Regions from separate parts of the Nocardiopsis sp. NPDC006938 genome, predicted to be linked through region 1. Evidence: riboswitches for the same ligand, from Rfam matches in the RefSeq annotation. Region 1 holds a riboswitch; each other region holds the start of a gene.
What was found. A riboswitch is a leader RNA that binds a small molecule or an ion and turns the genes downstream of it on or off. The one in region 1 is predicted to bind thiamine pyrophosphate.
Positions count from the first base shown of each region.

Region 2: it holds a riboswitch for thiamine pyrophosphate, as region 1 does, so the genes downstream of both, thiD (bifunctional hydroxymethylpyrimidine kinase/phosphomethylpyrimidine kinase) here and thiC (phosphomethylpyrimidine synthase ThiC) in region 1, are expected to answer to the same signal.
Region 3: it holds a riboswitch for thiamine pyrophosphate, as region 1 does, so the genes downstream of both, ACFYL4_RS18515 (ECF transporter S component) here and thiC (phosphomethylpyrimidine synthase ThiC) in region 1, are expected to answer to the same signal.
Region 4: it holds a riboswitch for thiamine pyrophosphate, as region 1 does, so the genes downstream of both, thiO (glycine oxidase ThiO) here and thiC (phosphomethylpyrimidine synthase ThiC) in region 1, are expected to answer to the same signal.

Region 1 is NZ_JBIAGA010000002.1:319,636-323,557, reverse strand. It holds gene thiC (phosphomethylpyrimidine synthase ThiC) at 1-1,600, opposite strand, end outside; TPP riboswitch at 1,590-1,705, opposite strand; gene ACFYL4_RS04360 (SOS response-associated peptidase) at 1,832-2,686, opposite strand; gene ACFYL4_RS04355 (MFS transporter) at 2,697-3,922, opposite strand, start outside.
Region 2 is NZ_JBIAGA010000001.1:461,797-465,718, reverse strand. It holds gene ACFYL4_RS02065 (DUF6457 domain-containing protein) at 17-286, shown strand; gene ACFYL4_RS02060 (alanine/glycine:cation symporter family protein) at 508-1,953, shown strand; gene thiD (bifunctional hydroxymethylpyrimidine kinase/phosphomethylpyrimidine kinase) at 2,040-2,843, opposite strand; TPP riboswitch at 2,832-2,931, opposite strand; gene ACFYL4_RS02050 (DUF368 domain-containing protein) at 3,011-3,922, opposite strand, start outside.
Region 3 is NZ_JBIAGA010000012.1:64,053-67,974, reverse strand. It holds gene ACFYL4_RS18520 (ABC transporter ATP-binding protein) at 1-756, opposite strand, end outside; gene ACFYL4_RS18515 (ECF transporter S component) at 761-1,402, opposite strand; TPP riboswitch at 1,489-1,596, opposite strand; gene ACFYL4_RS18510 (glycoside hydrolase family 19 protein) at 1,724-2,614, opposite strand; gene ACFYL4_RS18505 (transglycosylase domain-containing protein) at 3,063-3,922, opposite strand, start outside.
Region 4 is NZ_JBIAGA010000022.1:5,870-9,791, forward strand. It holds gene ACFYL4_RS24605 (ABC transporter permease) at 1-284, shown strand, start outside; gene thiE (thiamine phosphate synthase) at 396-1,067, opposite strand; gene ACFYL4_RS24615 (Rv2175c family DNA-binding protein) at 1,136-1,495, opposite strand; TPP riboswitch at 1,617-1,726, shown strand; gene thiO (glycine oxidase ThiO) at 1,695-2,918, shown strand; gene thiS (sulfur carrier protein ThiS) at 2,921-3,133, shown strand; gene ACFYL4_RS24630 (thiazole synthase) at 3,137-3,922, shown strand, end outside.

The sequences.
Region 1 (3,922 bases):
CCTTCTCGATCGCCTCGACCGTGTCCAGACCGTTCTCCTCGGCGTACCTGCGCACGTCCTGGGAGATCTTCATCGAGCAGAACTTCGGTCCGCACATGGAGCAGAAGTGCGCGGTCTTGGCCGGCGCGGCGGGCAGGGTCTCGTCGTGGAAGGACTGCGCGGTCTCCGGGTCGAGCGACAGGTGGAACTGGTCCTGCCACCGGAACTCGAAGCGCGCCTTGGACAGCTCGTCGTCCCATTCCTGGGCCCGGGGGTGGCCCTTGGCGACGTCGGCGGCGTGCGCGGCGAGCTTGTAGGTGATCACGCCGGTCTTGACGTCGTCGCGGTTGGGCAGCCCCAGGTGCTCCTTGGGGGTGACGTAGCACAGCATCGCGGTGCCGTGCCAACCGATCTGGGCCGCCCCGATCGCCGAGGTGATGTGGTCGTAGCCGGGGGCGACGTCGGTGGCCAGGGGGCCGAGCGTGTAGAAGGGCGCCTCACCGCACAGCTCCTCCTCCAGGCGCACGTTCTCCCGGATCTTGTCCATCGGCACGTGGCCGGGGCCCTCGATCATCACCTGGACGTCGTGGGAGCGGGCGATGTGGGTCAGCTCGCCCAGGGTGCGCAGCTCGGCGAACTGCGCCTCGTCGTTGGCGTCGGCGATGGAGCCGGGGCGCAGGCCGTCACCGAGCGAGAACGTGACGTCGTACCGGCGGAAGATCTCGCACAGCTCCTCGAAGTGGGTGTAGAGGAAGCTCTCCCGGTGGTGGGCCAGGCACCAGGCGGCCATGATGGAGCCGCCGCGCGAGACGATGCCGGTGACGCGGCGGGCGGCCAGCGGTACGTACCTGAGCAGGACGCCCGCGTGGACGGTCATGTAGTCCACACCCTGTTCGGCCTGCTCGATGATGGTCTCCCGGTAGATCTCCCAGGTGAGCCGGGTGGGGTCGCCGTCGACCTTCTCCAGCGCCTGGTAGATCGGCACGGTGCCGATGGGTACCGGGGAGTTGCGGACGATGCGTTCCCGGGTCTCGTGGATGCGCTTGCCGGTCGACAGGTCCATCACGGTGTCGGCGCCCCAGCGGGTGGCCCACACCATCTTCTCGACCTCCTCGGGTACCGACGAGGTGACCGCGGAGTTGCCGATGTTGGCGTTGATCTTCACGAGGAAGTTCTTGCCGATGATGGTCGGTTCGGACTCGGGGTGGTTGCGGTTGACCGGGATGACGGCGCGGCCGATGGCCACCTCGTCGCGGACGAACTCGGGTTCGGCGCCCTCGCGGGCGGCCACGAACCGCATCTCGGGGGTGATGGTTCCGGCCCTGGCGTGGGCCAGTTGGGTGACCGCGCCGTTCACGGGGTCGAGCGCCCAGCTCTCACGGGTGCGCGGCAGCCCCCGGTGGACGTCGATGTCGGCGTGGTCGTCGGTGTAGGGGCCGGAGGTGTCGTACAGATCGAAGTGGCTGCCGTTGCTGAGATCCACCCGGCGGCGGGGGACGCGGAGGGTGGTGCCCTCGGGGGTGGTGATCTCCTCGTGGACCTTGCGAGATCCCATGATGGGACCTGTGGTCACCCGGTGCTCGTCGGTGGTGGAAACGTCACGACCGTCGATAGCCGTCATGGCATGCCTCCCTACGTCGGAATTACCCGAACAGGTTCTGCGGTCGGCGACACCGTCGAGTCGCCCTCTCAGCCCGCCATGGCGCGAGCTCCCGCGTTGCGTATTCACATGTGCGCACGTCGAACGTGCCGGGACACCTCGATCACGGTGCCCCGGGCCGGGGAAAGCACTCCCCCGTGGCCTCGCACACCATACACAGGACGTCCCCGGGCCTGTCCAGGCCTCCGGGGGTCAGAAGAGTGTCTCCAGCTGGTCGGCTCCGTCGCCCGCGGTCGGTTCCAGCAGGTCGGGGCCGTTGTTCTTGATGCTGTTGACCTCGGTGGAGACCTCGTCGACGGCGAACCGTTCCACCGGGGTCTCGTGCAGCACCCGGGCCAGTCGGTCGGGGCCGCTGGACGGGTCGAGCCAGGCGGCCCAGTCCTCGCGAGGCACCACGACGGGCATGCGCTCGTGGATGTGCGCGAGCTCGGGCGCGGCCTCGGTGGTGATGACCGCGCAGCTCCAGACCCAGGCGGCGGGGTCCCGCTCGTCGTCGACCTCGGGGTCGCGCCAGCGCTCGAAGATCCCGGCCATGGCGAGGGGTTCGTCCCCGGCGTAGTGGACGGAGAACGGCTTCTTGGCCGCCTTGGCCTTGCGCCTGCGGTGCTGCGGGTCGGTGGCGGGCGAGGTGCTGGCCTCGGCGGTGCCGTCCTTGTTGAGGAGCTGCCACTCGTAGTAGGCGTCGGCGGGGATGAGGCAGCGGCGGCTCCGGTAGGCGGTGCGGAAGGCGGGCTTGTCCGCGACGGTCTCGCTGCGGGCGTTGATCATCCGGTAGCCGACGTTGCGGTCCTTGGCCCACGAGGGGACCAGGCCCCAGCGCATCGTGTGCAGGGTGCGCGGGCCCGGCGCACCGGTGCCCTCCCCGCGCGGCGGCGGTCCGAGCACGGCGTACACGGGGCGGCCCGGCGAGATGTTGTAGTCCGGGTCGAGTTCCTCCAGCGGGGGCCAGGAACGCGGGTCGTCCTCCTGTTCCCGGGCCTCCTCGGGAAGGGCGAAGGCCAACTGGAGCTGGTGCACGTTCCGGGACTGGGCATAACGACCGCACATGGGGGGAATCCTACGTGATCCGCCCCCGGTCCTCCCCGTGCGCGCCGTCGTTCCCGCAGCCCCCGCCCGTCCCGTCCGACCCGTCCGACCCGCCGTCGGCACCGGTGAGGCGCAGGGCCAGCGCGCCGAGCAGCCCGGTGAGCAGGGCGACCGACCCGGCGGCGGCCAACAGCTCCCGGGGGTGGTCGGCGGCGAACCACCCGGCCACGAGGAAACCCGCGACGAACCCGCCGTTGACGAGCGATCCCATGAGCGCGTGGGCCCGGCCGAGCAGGGGTTCGGGCGTGTGCCGGTGCACCACCGACCTGAGCAGGACGTTGAAGGCGGAGTTGCCCGCCCCGGCCGCGACCACGCACAGCGCGGCCACTCCCAGGGCGGGGAAGGCCGCCCACAGTGCCAGCGCCGCGCCCACCAGGGCCGCGGCCAGGGCCACGGCCCGCCCGGTCGGTGCCGGGCGCAGCAGCGACACGGACAGCGCACCGGCCAGGAGTCCCGCCCCCCAGCCCGCTGTGAGCGCACCGAAGATCCCGGCCCCGTGCCCCATGACCTCCCGCACCACGAACACCATCGCCACGTTGGTGGTGGAGGTGGCCGCCACGGCCACCAGGAGGACCGGCAGCAGGACCCGGAACAACCGGGCGCGCGCCAGGTGGCGGGCTCCGTCGAGGGCGCCCGCCCACAGGGGCCCCGGAGCCCGGGCGACCGGGCGCCGCACGCCCAGGAGCAGGAACGCGGTGGCCGCCGCGAAGAAGCTCACCGCGTCCAGCAGGAGGGCCGGGGCGACCCCGAAGAGGCCGACCAGCACTCCGCCGGTGAGCGGGCCGAGCACCGTGGCCGAGGCCCGTACCCCCTCGAACAGGGCGTGGGCGCGCACCGGGGCGAGCTCACCGGCCGCGCTCGGCAGGAGGGTGAGGATCGCCGGGTTGGCGAAGGCCGCCAGGGAGCTGACCGCCAGCACGCACAGGACCAGGGCCCCCGGGTGGGGGAACCACAGCGCCGGGAGGATGGCCAGACCCTGCCCCACGCAGGACAGCACCAGTACCCGACCCGTGTCGAAGCGGTCCAGCACGACCCCGGCCAGGGGCGCGAGCAGGATCAGCGGGCCGATCTGGGCGGTGAGCAGCGCGGTGACCCACAGGGCGTTCCCCGTCTCGGCCAACCGGAGGATCGCCGCGACCAACACCACCTCGTCCCCCATCGACGAGAGCAGGATCGCGCCGAGCAGGACGGCCGCCC
Region 2 (3,922 bases), on a different contig from region 1:
CCCAAGGAGCCGTGTGGTGACACTCGTGGAATGGTCCGAACTGGTCCGAGCGGAACTGGACCTGGACGAAACGGACCCTCTTCAGAAAGCCGACGTGGACCGCGTCCTGGACCTCGCGCGCGACGCCGCCCACTCGGTCGCCCGACCGGCGGCCCCGCTGACGACCTACCTGTTGGGAGTGGCCGTGGGCCGGGGGGCCGACCCGGAGGTCGCGGCGGCCGTGCTCAGCCGCCTCGCCCTGGCCCGGGCGGAGGAAGCGGGCGGGGCCGAGAGCGGAGAGGGGTAGCTCCCCCTGAGAGGACCGGGATCAGGACACGTGAAAAAGACGTGTTAGGTGGCCGTAATAAGCATTCTGACCTCGTGTGATGCGTTCGTTACGCGCCAGTGCCATTCTTTCCCGATACCGAACGGTACCCACCGTTTCCAACGTGTTTCCGTGGGTCCCGGTTCCCCTTCACACCACAGTCTTCCCCTACCCCACGTAATCACCGAAAGAGAGGTCCCCCCGTGGACCACCTCCTCGAAATGGCCGAAGTCCTGCGGGACGTCATCTGGGGCCCGTACGTCCTCATCCCGCTGCTGCTCCTGACCGGTGTCTTCCTGACGATCCGGTTGAACCTGCTCCAGTTCACGAAGCTCGGCCACGCGCTCTGGCTCGCCTTCGTCCGGCGCAAGGAGGACCACCACCAGGCCGAGGGCGACATCTCTCACTACCAGGCGCTCAGCACGGCCCTGGCCGCCACCGTCGGCGTCGGCAACATCGCCGGTGTCGGCCTGGCCATCGGGATCGGCGGGCCCGGCGCGCTGTTCTGGATGTGGCTCACGGGCCTCGCGGGCATGGCCACCAAGTACAGCGAAGCCCTTCTGGGCGTCAAGTACCGGGTCAAGGACGAGAAGGGCGAGCAGGCCGGCGGCCCGATGTACTACCTCCGCAACGGGCTGCCCGGCCGGTTCGGGTACTTCCTCGGCGGCGCCTTCGCGATCTTCGGCGCCATCGCCGCGTTCGGCATCGGCAACGGCACCCAGGCCGAGGCCGTGTCCAGCTCCCTCAACAACGTGACCGGCGTCGACCAGCGGATCATCGGCGTGGTCCTGATGGTGCTCGTCGCCATCGTCATCCTTGGCGGGATCAAGAGCATCGGCCGCTTCGCCTCCGCGATCGTGCCGTTCATGATCATCGGGTTCATCTTCATGAACCTGCTGGTGCTGATGATCAACTGGGAGCAGATCCTCCCCGCCTTCGTGCTCGTCTTCACCGACGCCTTCACCGGCACCTCGGCCGCCGGCGGATTCGCGGGCGCCGGCCTGATGCTGGTCATCCGCACGGGTGTGGCCCGGGGCATCTTCTCCAACGAGTCCGGCCTGGGCACGGGCGCCATCGCGGCGGCCTCCGCCAAGACCACGCAGCCGGTCCGCCAGGCCATGGTGTCGATGACGCAGACCTTCATCGACACCATCATCATGGTGACCCTGACCGCGCTGATGATCATCACCTCTGGCCTGTGGAACGCGAACGTGAGCGCCGGGTTCGACCCCGACGACAAGGGCGTGCTGCTCACCTCGGGTTCGATGGAGCAGGGCCTGTCCATGCTCAGCCCGGCCCTGGGCACCTTCGGCGTCGTCTTCATCGCCTGCGCCGTCGCGGTCTTCGCCTACACGACGATCCTGGGCTGGTCGTACTACGGCGAGCGCTGCATGGTCTACCTGGCCCAGGGCAGGCGCACCCTGGTCCTGCCGTACCGCCTGCTCTTCATCGCCGTCGTGTACGTCGGAGCGACGGCCAGCGTCGAGTCGGTCTGGCTCTTCAGCGACATCGCCAACGGGTTGATGGCGCTGCCCAACCTCGTGGGTCTGATCCTGTTGTCGCCGGTCGTGGTGGCGGAGACCCGCAAGTTCTTCGGCCACCCGCAGTGGCGCAACCCCGACGTGATCATGGACGACGTCAGCAAGTAGTCCGCGTGCGGCCCGGGACGGCGTCCCGGGGCCACGACGAGGGGGACCGGCCGCGACTGCCGGTCCCCCTTCGCGTTGCCGGGCGGCTACCACCAGGCGTGGAAGTGGTGCACCGGCCCCTGCCCGCCGCCCGCGTCGATCTCGTCGGCGCGGCGCAGGGCCTCGGTGAGGTAGGCCTTGGCGTCGGCCACGGCCGTCACCGCGTCCGGCCGCTGCGGCAGCAGGGCCGCGATCGACGAGGACAGGGTGCAGCCGGTGCCGTGGGTGTTGCGGGTGTCCACCCGCCCCGCACGGAACTCGACGGGCTCGCCGACCCCGTCGACCAGCAGGTCGACGCTCTCAGCGCCCGGCAGGTGCCCGCCCTTGAGCAGGACCCGGCGGGGGCCGAGCCCGAGCAGGCGCTCGGCCTGGTCGCGCATCTCCCCGAGGGTGGTGGCCTCGGCCTCGCCGAGCAGGTCGGCCGCCTCGGGGAGGTTGGGGGTGAGCAGGTCGGCGCGGGGCAACAGGACGCTCCGCAGCGCCTCGATGGCCGACCGTTCCAGGAGGCGGTCGCCGCTCTTGGCCACCATCACCGGGTCCACGACCACGTTCGGGAGCCGGTGGCGGTCCACGGCGGCCGCGACGGCCTCGGTGACCTCGGACGTGGACAGCATGCCCACCTTGACCGCGTGCACGGTCGCGTCGGTGAACAGGGTGTCCATCTGGTCGGTGACGAACGACGCGGGGACACCGTGCACTCCGGTGACCCCGCGTGTGGACTGGGCGGTCAACGCCGTCACCACGGTCATCCCGAAGACCCCGTGGGCGGAGAACGCCTTCAGGTCGGCCTGGACGCCCGCGCCTCCGCTGGGGTCGCTTCCGGCGATGGACACGACGTTGTACGCGCTCATTGGCGTTCCTTCGCTAGTACGAACTAGGGCAGGTTCGACGGGTGTGCTCTCAGCCGGAAGGACGCTTCCGGCACCCCGCGCCGCCGGGGCCTCGCGGCCCCGGCATCGGTATTGGTTTGTGGTGGTTCCGACTGTAGTGGACGGTTCGCAGGAGCGGACCGGGGGCTCTAGACGGAGACGTCCTGACGGGCCTCCACCCGCTGCTGGGCGAGCTTGCGCTGTTCCCAGACGATCATGCCGACGACCACCACGAAGCCGCCGACCGCGAAGGCGAGCGTCACGGGGACGTCGGTCATCGGCAGCAGGTCGCGGTTCTCGTCCTGCCACGGCCACAGGGCGCGCAGCGAACCGGCCATGAGACCGGTGAGCACCACCAGGGTGATGTGGTGGTGGTTCTCCAGCAGGAACTGGAGCACCTTCACGAACAGCGCCAGACCGGTGATCATGCCCAGCACGAAGACGGTGATGTAGGGCAGGTCGGCGGCGCGCAGGGCGGCCATGGTGGGCTCGTACAGGCCCAGGGTCAGCAGGATGAACGACCCTGACAAGCCGGGCAGGACCAGCGCGCAGATCGCGACGGCCGCCGCGAAGAAGACCACCACGGGGTGGGTGGGCAGGTTGGCTCCGGGCAGGCCGGTGAGGAGGAACGCGAGTACGGCGAACACCAGCGCGACCGCGTAGTGCCAGGCCTTCCACTTCTTGCCCGCGCCGGTGTAGGGAATCCACAGGCAGGCCAGGACCAGGCCGAAGAAGAGCGCGTAGGCGTACTGCGCGTACACCTCGACCAGCGGGGCGAGGAAGACCGCGGCCAGGATGAGCGCGACGGCCATGCCGATCAGGGCGGGGACGAGCACCGGCCAGTCGACCTGGCGGAACTGCTCCTGGGCCCGCTCCTTGCCCTTGCCCCGGGGGACGTCGGTGACGTAGCGCTTGATGCCGCTGACCACGTGGCCCGCGCCGCCGATCAGCTTGTCGTAGAGGCCGACCATCAGCGCGACGGTGCCGCCGCTGATGCCGGGAAGGGCCTCGGAGGTGCCGACGGCCCCGCCGCGCACCGCGTTGAAGATGTAGGAGCCTAC
Region 3 (3,922 bases), on a different contig from region 1:
CGGAATCCACACCCCCTGGTCGGCCAACGACCGGCCGTGTTCGGCGAACACGAGGTGCGGGGCGCCGTCGGCGATCACGCCGCCGCCGGGTTCGACCACCACGACCCGGTCCACCAGGTCGACGACGTCGGCCACCCGGTGTTCGACCAGGACGAGGGTGGCCTCGGTCTCGGCGAGCAGGCGCGACAGCAGGTCGCGGACGAGCGCGGCCCCGGCCGGGTCGAGGTTGGCGGTGGGTTCGTCCAGCAGCAGCAGGCGCGGCCGCATGGCCAGCGCGCCCGCGATCACGAGACGCTGTTTCTCGCCTCCGGACAGGGCGCCGGTGGAGTGGCGGAGTCCGTAGGGGAAACCGACCTCCCCCAGGGCGCGCTCGACCCTCGGCCAGATGAGGTCCCGTTCCACCCCGAGGTTCTCCAGGCCGAAGGCGACGTCGTCCCCGGCCCGGGCCATCACCAGCTGGGTCTCGGGGTCCTGGCTGACCAGCCCGGTGCCGCCGCGACCACGGTCGGCCGGAACGCCGTCCACCAGTAGCGAGCCCTCCCGCTCCCCGCTGATGGCACCGTCCTCGCCGGTGAGTCCGGCCAGGGAGTGCAGCAGGGTGGACTTGCCCGCGCCGGAGGCGCCGAGCAGCAGGACCCGCTCCCCCGGTTCGATGATCAGGTCCACCCCGCGCAGGGCGTGGGTGCCGCGGCCGGAGTGCCTCCAGCCCCAGCCGGACAGTTCGACGCGGGCCCCGCGCGTGTCGGGTCGGGTCACGGGGTCAGCCCCGGGCCGAGGGGAAGGGGGCGAGCGCGCCCGCCCTGGCCAGCGCGGTGGTGAGCAGGCGCGCGCCCACCCCCGCGATGACGGCCGAACTCAGCACGACGATCACGCCGTAGGTGATCTGGTACTCGATCGGCCAGGTCACGTTGTAGGCGATGTTGTCGCGCACGGCCGGGGAGATCCCGGCGACCGCGGCGGCCAGCACGGCCACACCCGTGTTCCAGCGCCGGTAGGCGAAGGCGAGGAAGACCAGTTCGGGCAGCAGCCCCTGGAGGGTTCCGTCGAGGATCACCATGACCCCCCACTGGGTGCCCAGCACCGCCGAGACCGAGGCCGCGGCGATCGAGGTGAGCAGGGCCGCGCCGGGCTTCCTGATGATGAGGCCGCCGAGCACGCCGGAGATCATCCACATGCCGTAGACGACGGCCTGCCCGGGCGGAAAGGCGACGAACAGCGGCGTGGTGACCGACCAGACGATGTTCCACAGCCAGAAGACGACGCCGACCGCCACGCCGATGACGGAGGCCACGACGATGTCGACGGTGCGCCAGCTCCTGAGCCCGGCCAGGACCCCCTGGACGAAGCCGCCCGGCTCGTCGGCGGTGCCGGGCCCGGTCTCGCGGTCGCTTGCTGTACTCATAGGTGGTTGACGTCCCTTCGTCGGTGTGACGAGGGGCCGTGTGGCCAAGAGCGCCGACCGGGCGCGCGCGGAAGGCGCACGCGCGGTGACGGTTTCCTACGACTTCCTTCGCTGGCATGACCCAGATCAGGTGTGTAAGGGTCTGCGGCCTGGTGCCGCACTCTCAGCGCTCACGCGCTCCCCTGTCGGATTGCCTCCATTATGGGGCAAACAGGACGAACAATGAAGTCCTTCCCGGCACACCAGCGGGGGCGCGTGCGACGGTGACCGCCGACCGCGCCCCCGACGAGGGCCTCCTCGGGCGCCGGGGGCGCCCCGAGGTCAGCAGCTCAGGTTCGACCCCGTGGTGGTCCCGAGGATCTGGGTGAAGTGCGTGAACGTGTTGATGCGGCTCTGGACCTGTTCGGGGTTGCCGCCGTTGCACTCGATGGAGCCGTTGATGGAGCGGATCGACTCACCGAAGCCGTGACCGTCGACGATGGCGGTGTGCCCCGACATCGTCCCGGCGCCGGACTGGGTGTTCCAGAACCAGAGGCCGGTCCGCCACGCGATGGCCGCGTCCTGCTCCACCAGGTACGGGTTGTTCAGCAGGTCGATGCCGAGGGCGTCACCGGCGGCCTTGTAGTTGTAGTTCCAACTCAGCTGGATCGGACCCTTGCCGTAGTAGGCGTCCTGTCCGGCCGGGCAGCCGAAGGGCTGGTTCCAGTCACAGTAGTGCGGGTAGTTGTCCTCGTTGATCTCCTTGATGTACACCAGCCCGCCGGTCTCGTGGCTGACGTTGGCCAGGAAGGCGGCGGCCTCGCGCCGCTGCACCTCGACGCTGCCGGTGTTGGTGAAGCCCGGGTAGGAGCTCAGGGCGTCGGTGAGCCCGGCGTAGGTGTAGAAGGGGTTCCGGTTCGGGAACATCTGGTTGAACTGGGCCTCGCTGACGACGAAGTCACTGGGGGCGGGCTGCTCGCCGCCCCCGCCGTCGCCGCAGGGCCCCTGGTCGGCCCAGACGTCCGACGTTCCGGGTCGCTCGTTCTGTGTCCACCACTTGGCGGTGTAGTTGCGGCCCTCGTAGGAGACCTGGCCGCCGCCGTTGTAGACGGCGGACGGGCTCCAGCCGGTCGCGCAGACGGCCGCGGCCTGCGCGACGGTGGCGGGAAGGACGACGAGCACAGCCGCGAGCGCGCCGAGCGCGGCCAACTGGCTCAGGAGACGTCGGATCACGTGATCACACTCCTAGGGTGCGGCGCGGCGTCCGACCGCGCGCCGCGGGGGGTGACGTCACCTAAGCAAGAGTGGTCTAGACCTGTCAAGGCCTTCCGCCACGGAATGTGAGAACCGGGTGACGGTACGGACAGGGACGGCGGCCCGCCCGCGCTCTCCCGCGCGGACCCCGGCGGGGATGCCCGCCCCGGGACAGCCGTGCGGGACAGCCGTCCGGAGCCGCGGCGGCACGGGGGCACCTCCGCGAGCGGCCACCGGACGCCCTCTCGTCAGCGGGCCGCCCCACCGGCGCCCGTCAGGCGAACTCCGCGCAGTGACGCGGTGTCCGGGGGCTGGCGGCCCGAGTCAGGCGGCCAGGAGGGCTCAGGGGGGAGCGGCCCCGCGAAGGCCCCGGATGCCTCGGAGGACACTGGACGACGGGCGGAGCGGAGCGCCTTCGTTTCAGGCCCTACGTACCGTCGTCACCTCCGGTACCGCTCATGTCCCCTTCGCCACCGGTACCGCTCGTGCCCCCGGTGCCGCTCGTGCCTCCGGTGCCGCTCGTGCCTCCGGTGCCGTCGGTACCGCCCGAGCCTTCCGTACCGCTCGTCGCGCCGGTGTCCCCCGTTCCACCCGTCTCGCCCGTACCACTTGTCTCTCCCGCCCCTTCAGTACCACTCGTCTCCCCGGTGCTACCCGTACCGCTGGTCCCACCCACACCGTCCGAACCGTCGGTCTCACCCGCGCCGTCGGTGCCCCCCATGTCACCCGTCGCGCCGGTTCCGTCCGTCTCACCGGCGCCGCCCTCGGTACCGCCCGTCCCTCCGGTGCCGCCCGTCTCGCCCGTGCCGCCACCGTCGTCGTCCTCGTCACCCCCGCCGCCCGGTCCGTCCCCGGCGTCGTCGCCGCCCCGCTGCTCCGGCGGCTCGGTCTTCGGGTCGCCAAAGGACTTGGGCGACCTCGCGAACGCGTCCTCGGGCAGGTGCGCGGTGGCGCCCCGCATACTCTCCTGCCAGATCGGCCCGGGCAGCGTGCCGCCGTAGACGATCCCGTAGTGGCGCCCGCCGATCGTCACGTTCTGGAGCGGGTTCTGCTCACCGCCCCGCACGTCGCCCACGACCACGGCGGAGGCGAGGTTCGGGGTGTACCCGGCGAACCAGGCGTAGGCGGCGCCGTCCGTCGTGCCGGTCTTGCCCGCCGCCGGCCGCCCCAGGTCCAGGCCGTTCGCGGTCCCCCCGTCGAAGGTCTGCTGGAGGAGGTGGTTGACCCCGTCGGCGGCGTCCCGCTCGACCCTGCGATCACACTCCGACGCGGTCTTGAGCTCCTCGT
Region 4 (3,922 bases), on a different contig from region 1:
GACTGGCCGCGCGCTCGGCGGACACCGCCGGGATGTTCGCGTTCGTCGCGCTCTTCGTGCCCTACCTGTCCTCGGCCTTCGTCCCCGTGGAGGGGCTGCCGACCTTCCTCCGGGGGTTCGCCGAGCACCAGCCGGTCAGCCTGGCCATCGAGACCCTGCGCGAGCTCACCTCGGGGGTCCCGGTCGGCGACCAGGCGGTGCCCCTCACCCTCTGGTTGGGCGGCCTGACCCTGGCCGCCCTGGTCCTGACCCGCTGGCTGTTCCAGCGGGCCGGGCGGCGCTGACCGCGCACCGGCCCCGTCGCCTCCCGGTGGACGGGCCCCGCGAGGGGCACGGGACGGCGCACGGGACGGCCCCGGGAACCGCTGGTTCCCGGGGCCGTCGTCCGCACACCGTCAGGCGGTGTCGCGCCGCGCGGTCAGGCGGGCCCGCAGCGCGCTCGCCGCGGCGCGGGGGTCCTCGGCCTCGGTGATGGCGCGGACCACGACCACCCGGGCGGCTCCGGCGTCGAGCACCCGGTCCACGTTGTCCAGGTCGATGCCGCCGATCGCGAACCAGGGACGGTCCGAACCCAGGGCCGCGGCGCGTTCGACCAGTTCCAGACCGGCCGCCGGACGCCCCGGCTTGGTCGGGGTCGCCCAGGTCGGGCCCACGCAGAAGTAGTCGCTCCCCGGCTCTTGCGCCGAGCGCGCGGCGGCCACGGGGTCGTTGTTGGAGCGCCCGATCACCGGGTCGGCGCCGATCACGTCGCGCGCCAGGGGCACCGGGAGGTCGCGCTGGCCCAGGTGCAGCACGTCGGCGCGCACCGCCCGGGCGATGTCGGCGCGGTCGTTGACGGCGAGCAGGGCGCCGTGGCGCTCGCACACCTCCCGAAGGACCTCCAGTGCGGCCAGTTCGTCGCGGGCCTCCAGCCCCTTGTGCCGGAGCTGGATGATGTCCACGCCCCCGGCCAGGGCGGCGTCCGCGAACTCCGCGAGATCACCGCTCCCGGTCCGGGCGTCGGTGCACAGGTACAGAAGGGATGCGTCCAGGCGCTCGCGCAGGCTGGTTCCGTGGCTCGTCCTCACGGCCCCCACCCTAGCCAACGGCCCGGGGCCGCCACCGTGCGGTGCGTGCCTCCGGGCCGTGCGGGGTGTCAGAAGGCCAGGCCCTGGGCCCGGCGGCGGACCTCCGTGCCCCGGTTCTCGCGCATCGCCTGGATCGGCGTGCCCGGCAGGGTGTCGTCCGGGGTGAACAGCCAGCGCAGGGCCTCCTCGGTGGAGAAACCGGCGTCGGTGAGCAGCACGATGGTGCCCGGGAGGCCCTTGACCAGGTCCTCGCCGTCCAGGAAGGCGGCGGGGATGGAGAGCTCACCGCCGCGCACCACGCCCATCAGGCGGTTCTCGCGGATGAGGGTCTTGATGCGGTTGGGGCTCACGCCCAGCGGCGCGGCCGCCTCACGCAGGGTCAGCCATTCGCCGACGAGTTCGTCGAGTTCACGATCGCTTTGTGTCACCTCACCAATCTGCCACACCCGACCGGGCGCCGGTGACCGTCGCGCCCCGTGCGGGCTTCCTGCCTGGGAGATCCCCGCCACGGCGGGCCCGGACGGGCTGATCTAGGATGGGGCCGAACAGACACGTCCCGCGGGAGCCGGGTGGACCCGGCTGAGAGGGAGGCTCGCCGCCTCCGACCGCACGAACCTGATCCGGGTCATGCCGGCGAAGGGAGTGGAACACGGCGCCGTGCGCAACGACGAGGTTCCCCCACAGAAGACGATTCATCCCACCAGTGGCGTGGTCGTGGTCGGCGGCGGCGTCGTCGGCCGGGTCACCGCCTGGCGCGCGGCCCAGCGCGGCCTGACCGTCACCCTGGTCGAACCCGACCCCGTGACCGCGCCCTCCTCCGCCCGGGCCGCCTCCGCCGTCGCCGCGGGGATGCTCACCCCCGCCACCGAGGCGGTCTTCGGCGAGGAGGAGCTGATGGAGTTCGGGGTGCGCTCGGCGCGCCTGTACGACGACTTCGTCGCCGAACTCCAGGAGGCCAGCGGGGTGGACGTCGGCCACCGCCGCACCGGCACCCTGCTGGTCGCCTTCGACCGCGACGACCTGGCGGTCCTGACCGACCTGCACGCCCTCCAGCGACGCCTGGGCATCCCCACAGAGCGGTTGACCAGCCGTGAGTGCCGACGCCTCGAACCCACGCTCGCGCCCGGGGTGCGCGGCGGGGTACTGGCTCCCGAGGACCACTCGGTGAACCCGCGTTCCCTGCTGCTCGCCCTGGCCCGGGCCGGAGAGGGCGCGGGCGTGCGCGAGCTCCCCGGGCGTGTGGAGGAAGTCTCCTCCCCCGGCCCCGGTGGCGCGCGTCTGGGCGTGCGGCTGGCCGACGGCGCCGAACTCCCCGCCGACCAGGTGGTGCTCGCCGCAGGGTGCTGGGGCGACCGTGTGCGGGTGCCCGAACCGGTGGTGCCGCCGCTGCGCCCGGTCAAGGGGCAGCTGCTGCGCGCCCGGGTGCCCGCCGGGGAGCCCCCGCTGGTCACCCGCACCGTTCGCGGTCTGGTCCGCGGGTTCCCCGTCTACCTGGTGCCCCGTGCCGACGGCGAGGTCGTCGTGGGGGCCACCCAGGAGGAGCTGGGCCACGACACCTCGCTGACCGTGGGCGGGCTCTGGCAGGTCCTGCGGGACGCCCGCGAACTCGTCCCCGGGGTGAGCGAGCTGGAGGTCGTGGAGACCTGTGTGGGTCTGCGGCCCGGCTCCCCCGACAACGAACCCCTCCTGGGCCCCACCCGGGTCCCGGGACTCCACCTGGCCGCCGGACACTTCCGGCACGGGGTCCTGCTGGCCCCGGTGACCGGCGAGGTCATGGCCGAGGCCCTCACCACCGGCGCGCTCCCCTCGTACGCGCGCCGGTTCTCAGCCGGCAGAAGAACGTGGGAGTAGCAGTGGAACTGATCATCAACGGACAGGCGCGGGACAGCGCGGCGAGCACCGTGGACGGGGTCGTGCGCGCCCTCACCGGAGCCGGGGAGGGCGCCGTCCCCGGGGGGATCGCCGTCGCCGTCAACGACGAGGTGGTGCGCCGCACCGCCTGGACCGGCACCGCGCTGTCGCCCGGCGACCGCGTGGACGTGCTCACCGCGGTACAGGGAGGCTGAACCATGACGCAGACCACCGAGGCGCCGACAGCCGGGGACCACACGGGCGGGGACCCGCTGGTCATCGCGGGGGTCCCCTTCGGTTCCCGCCTCATCACCGGCACGGGGGGAGCGCCCTCCCTGGAGGTCCTGGAAGAGGCGCTCCTGGCGTCGGGGACCGAGCTGACCACCGTGGCCATGCGCCGGATCACCCCGGGCACCCAGGGGTCGGTGTGGGACGTCCTGGACCGCAACGGCATCCGCCCGCTGCCCAACACCGCCGGATGCTTCACCGCCGTGGACGCCGTGCGCACCGCCAGGCTGGGCCGCGAGGCCCTGGGAACCGACTGGGTGAAGCTGGAGGTGGTCGCCGACGAGCACACCCTGCTGCCCGACCCGGTGGAGCTGCTCGACGCCGCCGAAGCGCTGGTCGACGACGGTTTCACGGTTCTGCCGTACACCAACGACGACCCCGTGCTGGCCCGCCGCCTGGAACAGCTGGGCTGCGCCGCCGTGATGCCGCTGGCCGCGCCGATCGGTTCGGGGCTGGGCATCCGCAACCCGCACAACCTGGAGCTGATCGTCGAGCGGTCGAGCGTCCCGGTGATCGTCGACGCGGGTATCGGCACCGCCAGCGACGCCGCCCTGGCCATGGAGCTGGGGTGCGACGCGGTGTTGTTGGCCACGGCCGTGACCCGCGCCCAGGACCCGGTGCGGATGGCGTCGGCGATGCGCGACGCCGTGCGCGCCGGGCGCGGCGCGCGGCTGGCCGGGCGCATCCCGGTCCGCCGCCACGCCAGGGCCTCCAGC